Regions from separate parts of the Arthrobacter sp. YD2 genome, predicted to be linked through region 2. Evidence: predicted binding sites of a transcription regulator. Region 2 holds the regulator's gene; the other holds the start of a gene.
What was found. Region 2 encodes Rex, which represses fermentation and respiration genes when NADH is low (regulators of the CRP and FNR family bind a similar motif). Its sites were predicted from a motif close to CTTGTGAANNNNTTCACAAG; they were not measured.
Positions count from the first base shown of each region.

Region 1 (4,207 bases), on a different contig from region 2:
ACCCCGCATGGCGAGATCAAGACGCCGGCGTTTATTGCCGTGGGCACCAAAGCCACGGTGAAAGCCGTCCTGCCGGAGTCCGTGGCGGATCTGGGGGCCCAGGCGGTGCTGGCCAACGCCTACCACCTGTACCTGCAGCCCGGCCCGGACATCCTGGACGAGGCCGGCGGCCTGGGGAAGTTCATGAACTGGTCCGGACCCACATTCACCGATTCGGGCGGTTTCCAGGTCATGAGCCTGGGCGCAGGGTTCAAGAAGGTCATCAATATGAACGCCGACGGCACCACGCATGCCACCGGCGCGGACGACGACGTCGCGCCCGGCAAGGAACGGCTCGCGCATATTGACGACGACGGCGTCTGGTTCAAGTCGCACCTGAACGGGGATAAGCACCGGTTCAGCCCCGAGATTTCGATGCAGGTGCAGCACAAAATCGGTGCGGACATCATGTTCGCCTTTGATGAGCTGACCACGCTGATGAATTCGCGCGGCTACCAGGAAATGTCCCTGGAGCGGACCCGGCTGTGGGCGCTGCGGTGCCTGGCCGAACACGCTCGGCTCACCGAGGAACGCGTTGGCAAGCCCTACCAGGCCCTGTTCGGGGTCCTGCAGGGCGCCCAGTATGAGGATCTGCGGCGCAAGGCTGCCCGCGATCTGGGTGCCATGGACTTTGACGGCTTCGGCCTGGGCGGTGCCTTCGAGAAGGAAAACCTCGGCACGATTGTCCGCTGGTGCACCGAGGAGCTGCCGGAGAACAAGCCCCGCCACCTGCTGGGCATTTCCGAACCGGATGACATCTTCACCGCCATCGAGAACGGCGCCGATACCTTTGACTGCGTCTCCCCCACCCGGGTGGCCCGCAACTCTGCGTTCTACACCCCGTACGGGCGCAAGAACCTCTCCAACGCGAAGTACAAGAAGGACTTCGGTCCGCTGGTGGACGGCTGCGACTGCTACACCTGCACCCACTACACCCGGGCGTACATCCAGCACCTGTTCAAGGCCAACGAGATGGTCTCCCACACGCTGATCTCCATCCACAATGAGCGCTTCACCGTGAAGCTGGTGGACGATGCCCGGCTGTCCATTGAGGACGGGACGTTCTTCGACTTCAAGGCCGAGGTCCTGGGCAAGTACTACAGCGGCACGTAGGTTCCCTGCCGCTGCAGCACCTGGCGCCGGGGTTTACCCGGCAGGCTAGTTCCAGGCCCGGGGCAGCGGCTCGTTGTCCTGGTCCGGCTCACCCGTCGGGTTCTGCTGTTCAGCGCCTGGATCCTCCGCGCCGCCCGTCGGGGAACCGTCCGCGTGGCCTGCCTGCTGCTGGCCGCTTTCTGCGTCCTCGTCCTGTCCGGGAACCGGCGGATCAACTATCTGCAGCTGTTCCTCAGCCTTGGTCTCATTGTGTTCGAAATCTTTGTCCTGGGGCACTGTGTCCTCCTGTGGATTATTCGAAAAAGCCGGGGTATCCGGCGGTTATGAATTGTCCGGCTTTGCCAGGGTGTCTTCGTCCTCTTCGAGGGCGGATTGGGAATCACGCTCGGTATCGCCGGGGCTGGAATCCTCGCGGGATTCCTCGATCAGTGCCTTCGTGACCTCGTCGTTGAATTCATCCCGGGTGCCTGCCAGGTTTTCATCTGCTGCCTTGGCGCCGGGGTTGGAAACCGGTTCTTCAGTGTTCATGCCGTTGCTCATGCTTTTGCTCCCGCCGTATCGGTGAAGGTAAACGCGTGCGTTCCCCTACCCTTGCACATCACGGGACGGATTTCTCCCCGGCAGGGCAGGCCCCGGGAGAGCGTATTCGGAGCCTAACGCCCGGCCGCGGACTCCAGCTCAGGTGCGGCGTACGTTGGTTCACGCCGCTTGATGACCTTGATGACGGCGGCGGTGACGGGCACAAACAGGAACTCGACCAGGGTTTTGTAAAGGAATCCGAAGATCACGTAGTTCAGGAACCCGGCGGCGTCGGTAATCCCGATCACCGGTGCCGCCACGGCGCAGAAAATCAGGGTGTCCGCGAACTCCCCCACACCGGTGGAGGCCATCAGCCGTCCGGCCAGGGCTTTTTCCCGGAACCGTTCCTTCATCCGCACCAGCACCAGCGAGTTCAGCAGCTGGCCCGCAAGGAACCCGAGCAGGCTGGCCAGCACTATCTGCCAGACCGGGCCCAGCGCCACCTCCAGCGCGGCCTGCTTTTCCTGCCCGTAGGCATCATCGAAACCGGGCAGCGCAATGATGATCGCGAAACTGACGACGGCGAGCAGCGCCATGCCGAATCCGGTGAAGATCGCACGGCGGGCAGCCTTAAAGCCGTACACCTCGGACACCACGTCGCCGAGGATGTACGCCAGCGGGAACAGGAAGAACCCGCCGTCGGTGACAATCTCCAAACCGCCCGGCAGGTCAAAGTGCACGCCCTTGCTGGCGCCGATGTTGGAAATGACAATCACCACGCACATCAGCGTGAGGATCAGGTCATACTGGGAGCTCCCGCGGGAGGCGTAGATTGCAGGGGTTTTTGCAGCTGCCCGTGGCTGTGCAGTCATGGCATTTCCGTTTCGGTAGTGGTTCGCCTGGCGTCCGCCGGCTGTATTAGCACTGTGCCCGCTGCCCCGGGCAGCCCCGCAGGGCCGCATCCATTCTGCCATGTCCGGCCGCCCGTCCGCTCCGGCGTATATTTCCCCATCCGGTACCGCTTTTTGAACGTGTTCAAAACTGTGGTCTACTGAACGCTGGAAATACTGCATAAGGGAGCATCATTGGCCGTCACCGTCAAGAGCGAACAGACGCGCCGGCTCCTCATAGACACCGCGCTGCACCTGTTCACTCGCCAGGGCTACGAAAAAACCACCATGCGCACCATCGCACTGGAGGCGGGCGTCTCCGTGGGCAACGCCTACTACTATTTCCGCTCCAAGGATGACCTCATCCACGAGCTGTACCGCTCACTGCAGGATGAGCACCGGTCCCTGGCCCTGCCGCTGATCCGCGAGGGACAGAACCTCGGCGAGAACCTCGCGGTCATCCTGGGCACCTGGCTGACCACCCTTGAGCCTTACCACGCCTTCGGCGCACACTTCCTGCGCGATGCCATGGCACCGAACCGCCAGGCCGACGCCGCCGTCGGACGCGGGAAGTCCATTGCCCTTTTCCGCCAGGCGGTTACCAGCGCCCGGCCGCAGCCGCCGCTGGCCATCCGCGATGACCTGCCTGAACTCCTCTGGCTTGTCCACATGGGCATCAGCCTGTTCTGGGTCTATGACCATTCCCCCGGGCAGCGGCGCTCCCACCGGCTGGCTGCGAACCTTGCCCCGCTGATCGCCAAACTCGTTATCCTGTCCCGGCTTCCCGTGGTCCGGAACATCGTGGAGGACGTGGTCTCGCTGCTGCGCGGCATCCGCCGGGATCCGTAACCGAACGACGGCGGCAGCGGCAGGTGTGCCGTCACGGCACGCGCCGGCGGCGTGCCGTCAGCGCATAGCGGACGGGTGGCAGCTTCTCCCGTTTTGGGTGGAAGATGGACCCATGTCTGCAAACACACACTCTTCCGCGGCCACAGCTCCGGCCGTCACGCTGACCATTGCCGGTTCCGAGGCCACCGGCGGTGCCGGTGCCCAGGCCGATCTGAAGACGTTCCAGGAACTGGGCGTTTACGGGATCACGGCCCTGACCTGCATTGTGTCCTTCGACCCGAAGGACTCCTGGAACCACCGCTTCGTGCCGGTGGATCCGCAGGTCATCGCGAACCAGCTCGAGGCCATTACTACGGCTTATGACCTGGATACCGTCAAAATCGGCATGCTCGGCACCCCGGCAACCATCGACGTCGTTGCCAAGGCACTGCAGGCCCAGGACTGGAAAAACCTGGTGCTGGACCCGGTTCTCATCTGCAAGGGCCAGGAACCCGGCGCGGCCCTGGACACGGACCAGGCACTCAAGGCCCAGATCCTTCCGCTGGCAACCTTCGTGACCCCCAACCACTTCGAATCCATGTCCCTTTCCGGCATGGATTCCATCGAGACCGTTGAGGACCTGAAGGAAGCGGCCCGGCGCATCCACGAGGCCAGCGGCGCGGTGGTGCTGGCCAAGGGCGGTGTGCGGATGGAAGGCGACGACGCCGTCGACGTGTTCTACGACGGTGAAACCATGGAGGTGCTGCGCGCGCCCAAGGTGGGCGATGTAGCTGTCAGCGGCGCCGGCTGCACCCTCG
Region 1 is NZ_JAUHHB010000004.1:130,195-134,401, reverse strand. Features, by position in the region: gene tgt (tRNA guanosine(34) transglycosylase Tgt) at 1-1,152, shown strand, start outside; gene QWJ37_RS15390 (hypothetical protein) at 1,198-1,428, opposite strand; gene QWJ37_RS15385 (hypothetical protein) at 1,474-1,692, opposite strand; gene QWJ37_RS15380 (queuosine precursor transporter) at 1,806-2,543, opposite strand; gene QWJ37_RS15375 (TetR family transcriptional regulator) at 2,757-3,410, shown strand; gene thiD (bifunctional hydroxymethylpyrimidine kinase/phosphomethylpyrimidine kinase) at 3,523-4,207, shown strand, end outside.
Region 1: QWJ37_RS15380 (queuosine precursor transporter) is a predicted target of Rex. The motif match lies at 2,694-2,713, and genes of this name have one in related genera.

Region 2 (4,207 bases):
GCGCGAACGGACCCAGCCCAGGCCGCGCCACAGGCCGTAGGCCGCTCCGGCGACTGTGGCCGATTTCAGGCCCAGGGTCGCGGCACGGCGGCCGGAACGGAAGTCATAGATGGGCCAGTTCCGGTCCCGGGCGTGGCGGCGGAGCCGGGCGTCCGGATTGATGGCTACGGGATGGCCCACCAGGCTCAGCAGCGGCACGTCGTTATAGGAGTCGCTGTAGGCCCAGCAGTTCTGCAGATCCAGCCCTTCCTTCTCTGCCAGGGCCCGGACACCGGCTGCCTTCGCCGGGCCGTGCAGGAACTCGCCCACAAGGCGGCCGGTATACAGCCCGTCGGTGACCTCGCTGACCGTGCCCAGGGCGCCGGTGAGGTTCAGCCGGGAAGCGATGACGGAGGCAACCTCCACGGGTGTGCCGGTGACCAGCCAGACCGGCCGGCCGGACTTCATATGCTGTTCGGTCAGGGCACGGGTGCCGGGCCAGATCTTCGAGACAATCATCTCGTCATAGACCTCTTCGCCGAGCGTCCGGACATCTTCCGAGGACAGGCCGACAGCGAAGGCCAGCGCGGCGTCCCGAACGGAATGGACGTCCTTCAGGTTCTCGCCCTGCAGGATGAAGCGCAGTTGTTTCCGGGCGAAGCCCGCGGCTTCGCGGAGGGTAAAGACTTTGCGCTGGTACATCTTGCGGCCGACGTGGAAAAGGCTTGCTCCGCGCATGAGCGTGTTGTCGACGTCGAAGAAGGCGGCCTCACCCGGTCTGCCTGCCGCGCCAGTGGTTCCGTTGGCTCGGACAGCAGTGGATCGGGGCATAATCCGAGTCTACGCAAAACGCGGCCCGAGCGCGGAAAAACGGGACTTTGGGGCTATTTTGGATTCATGAGTGAATCCGCAGCACCGGAAGTTGTCCTCCTGACCAGGCCGGGCTGCCACCTGTGCGAAGATGCCCGGGTGGTGCTTCAGCGTGTGGGGCAGGATCTGGGAGTTGCCTGGCAGGAGCGCAGCGCGGATGACGAGCCTGAACTGGCCGCCCGCTTTGGCGAAGAGATTCCCGTGCTCTTCATTGACGGCATCCAACGTGATTTCTGGACCATTGACGAGATGCGGCTGCGGCGCCTTTTGGAGGCGTGATGGATCCTGACGAGGCCCGTTCCGGCGAAGCCGCCGGGTTGCAGCCCGTAGCAGCCGGCACTGGCAGGCCAGCGGCCGGCACGGCAGGGTCAAAGAGGCATATTCCGCCGGCTTCCCTGGCCCGCCTCACCATCTACCTGCGGGCCCTGTCCGTGATGCTGACCGACGGCATTGAGCGGGTTTCCTCGGAGGAACTCGCCGAAGCAGCTGGCGTGAATTCCCCGATGCTGCGTAAGGATCTGTCCTATCTGGGCTCCTACGGAACCAGAGGAGTTGGATATGACGTCTCCTACCTGAGCGGACAGATATCCGCTGCTCTGGGGCTAACCCTGAACTGGCGGGTGGCCATTGTCGGTGCCGGCAACCTTGGCCGCGCCCTGGCCGGGTACCCCGGGTTTGGCACACGGGGTTTCGAGGTGGTGGCCCTGTTCGACGCGGATCAGACGATGATTGGCCAGGAGGTCGGCGGACTGAAGATCCGGCCCGTTTCCGCGTTGGAAGCGGAGCTCGAGAAGACCGAGGCGAATATGGCGGTTCTTTCGGTGCCTGCCGAGGTTGCGCAGGAGCTCTGTGACCGGTTGGTTGCTTCAGGAATTACCAGCATCCTCAGTTTTGCTCCCGTGGTGCTTCAGGCTCCCAAGAATGTCCAGATCCGCAAAGTGGACATGGCCACGGAGCTGCAGATCCTCGCCTATCACGCGCAGCGGGCCCAGGTATCCGAGATCGCATCGGATGCCCGCGCCCGCCTGGCACGCTAGCTGCTGCCGCGTACGGTGCCTGTCTGCAGGGTGCGCGGACGGAACCAAGGTGCCGCTCCCTTTGTGAACGTTGCCGCCGCCCCGGCCGCGGCGAGGCACGCCGCGGCGAGCTGCCATCCCGTGCCCAGGTTGATGCAGTACAAAAGCGCGACAGCGGCCAGCACGGCGGAGGCCACCCGCGCCCACCGGCGTTTGTCCCGGACCAAGGAGGCAAGCAGCATCGCAATCCCGAAAATCACCACTGCGTAGGCGACGTCCACGGCCGCAAGGATCCGGCTATACAGGGATGCGTTGAAGCCGTAGCGCTCCAACAGGCCTAGATACGGCGGCAGGGTGTCACTGCCCGGGAGCCGTGCAACGGCCGCCAGCGTGGCCATCAGGTTCATGATGCCCGCGCCGGCGATCAGGGCATACGCGGCAACTATGACTGGAACGGGGTTGCCGGTATGGGCCGGAAGCCTGCGTTGCAGGCTGCGCGCCACGGCAACAACCCGCGTCGATGCCGCGCTGGCGCCGGCATGAACCCGCGCGGCTCCGGTGCGGGCAGTGTTGGACGCGCGGACGGCAGCTGCATGGGCACCTGCACGGACGCGGACAGCTCCGGCGTGGACGTGGTTGGCGGTGGTGCGTGCGCCGGTGCGGACTTTAGCGGCTCCGGCGCGGGCGGTGTTGGAGGTGCGGACGGAGGCTGCGTGGGCGCCGTCCCGGACACGGACGGCTCCGGCGTGAACGTGGCTGGCGGTGGTGCGTGCACCGGTCTGGACCCGGACAGCTCCTGCACGGGCGGTGTTGGAGGTGCGGACGGCAGCTGTGTGGGCGCCGTCCCGGACGCGGACGGCTCCGGCGTGGACGTGGTTTGCGGTGGTGCGTGCGCCGGCCTGGACCCGGAGGGCTCCGGCGCGGGCGGTGTTGGAGGTGCGGACGGAGGCTGCATGGGCACCGTCCCGGACGCGGACGGCTCCGGCGTGGACGTGGTTTGCGGTGGTGCGTGCGCCGGCCTGGACCCGGAGGGCTCCGGCGCGGGCGGTGTTGGAGGTGCGGACGGAGGCTGCGTGGGCGCCGTCCCGGACGCGGACGGCTCCGGCGTGAATGTGGCTGGCGGTGGTGCGTGCACCGGCCTGGACCCGGACAGCTCCTGCACGGGCGGTGTTGGAGGTGCGGACGGAGGCTGCGTGGGCGCCGTCCCGGACGCGGACGGCTCCGGCGTGAACGTGGCTGGCGGTGGTGCGTGCGCCGGCCTGGACCCGGGCACCCCCGGCGCGGACCATACCGCGACCCCACAGATACGCAGCACGCGCTCCCTCGCGGAACCACGCGTAGGCACTACCCAGCCCGGCCCCAACCCAGGTAAAAGCCGCATGCAGCCCGGTCCGGAACCAGGCGAAGGCTGAGCGCAGTCCCGCGCCGATCCAGGCGAAAGCGGCCCCCAGGCCTGCACCAAACCAGAGGAATGCAGTGCGTGGTCCACCGGCCGGCCAATCCGGCAGTACAGGTTCAGTCCGCTCCGGAGCGGCAGGAGGCCGTTTGTCCCCATCCACCGGTGTCCGAAGGTGGAGCGGGCGCCTCACGGCCAGGACACCTTCCCGGTCGCGCGCGGGAGGAGCGGGAGGATCGTGCTGCTGCGGCGCGTGGGGGAGTCGGGCGTCCTCTGCCGGCGTCTGGGAGTTGGGTGCTTGAGGGTTCGGAAGCAGTGCGGCCATGGTCATCCTTCACAGCGGAACGGCACCCTCCGGTGAACTTGGCTCTCACCGGGGGAGGACATAACGCTACGCGGGCATAACCGGCATGTGACCCCTCCGGGCTGCTTCCCGGGCCTGCGGAGGTGAAAACTCTCCATCGCCCTTTTGAGTTGTTTTGGCGACCGGCACCGTCAGTACGGGTAGGGCGGTGCAGAACGGAAGTATGGTCTTGACGCGGGCAGATAGAGCAGCACAATCCCGGCGATCCCCAACAGGCTGGAGAGCAGCGCCAGGAAGCCCAGGGGGGAGCTGAAATACGTGCCGGCGGTGGTGACGATGCTGATCAGGGAGAAGGCGGCAAAGACGGTTCCCAGGATGCGGGCCCAGTTCTTTCCACGCCGCACCATCAGCCCGATCAGAATGTAGAAGCCCAGGCCGATCACGGCTACCACAATGCCAAACGAGACGAGGAAGGAATTGACGCTCTGGCCATCCATTCCGCCGTCCGTGATGGTCTGCTGCTCCTCGGGAGTCAGCAAGGACGGAAGGTCGAACGAGGTAATGACGTTGTTGATGAAGCTCAGGGCACCGGCAGCCAAAATGAGCCAGGACCCGATAAGCACCTCGCGGGGCGCCGGACCC
Region 2 is NZ_JAUHHB010000001.1:733,541-737,747, forward strand. Features, by position in the region: gene QWJ37_RS03610 (HAD-IB family hydrolase) at 1-810, opposite strand, end outside; gene QWJ37_RS03615 (glutaredoxin family protein) at 877-1,128, shown strand; gene QWJ37_RS03620 (redox-sensing transcriptional repressor Rex) at 1,128-1,886, shown strand; gene QWJ37_RS03625 (hypothetical protein) at 1,883-3,154, opposite strand; gene QWJ37_RS03630 (hypothetical protein) at 3,757-4,207, opposite strand, start outside.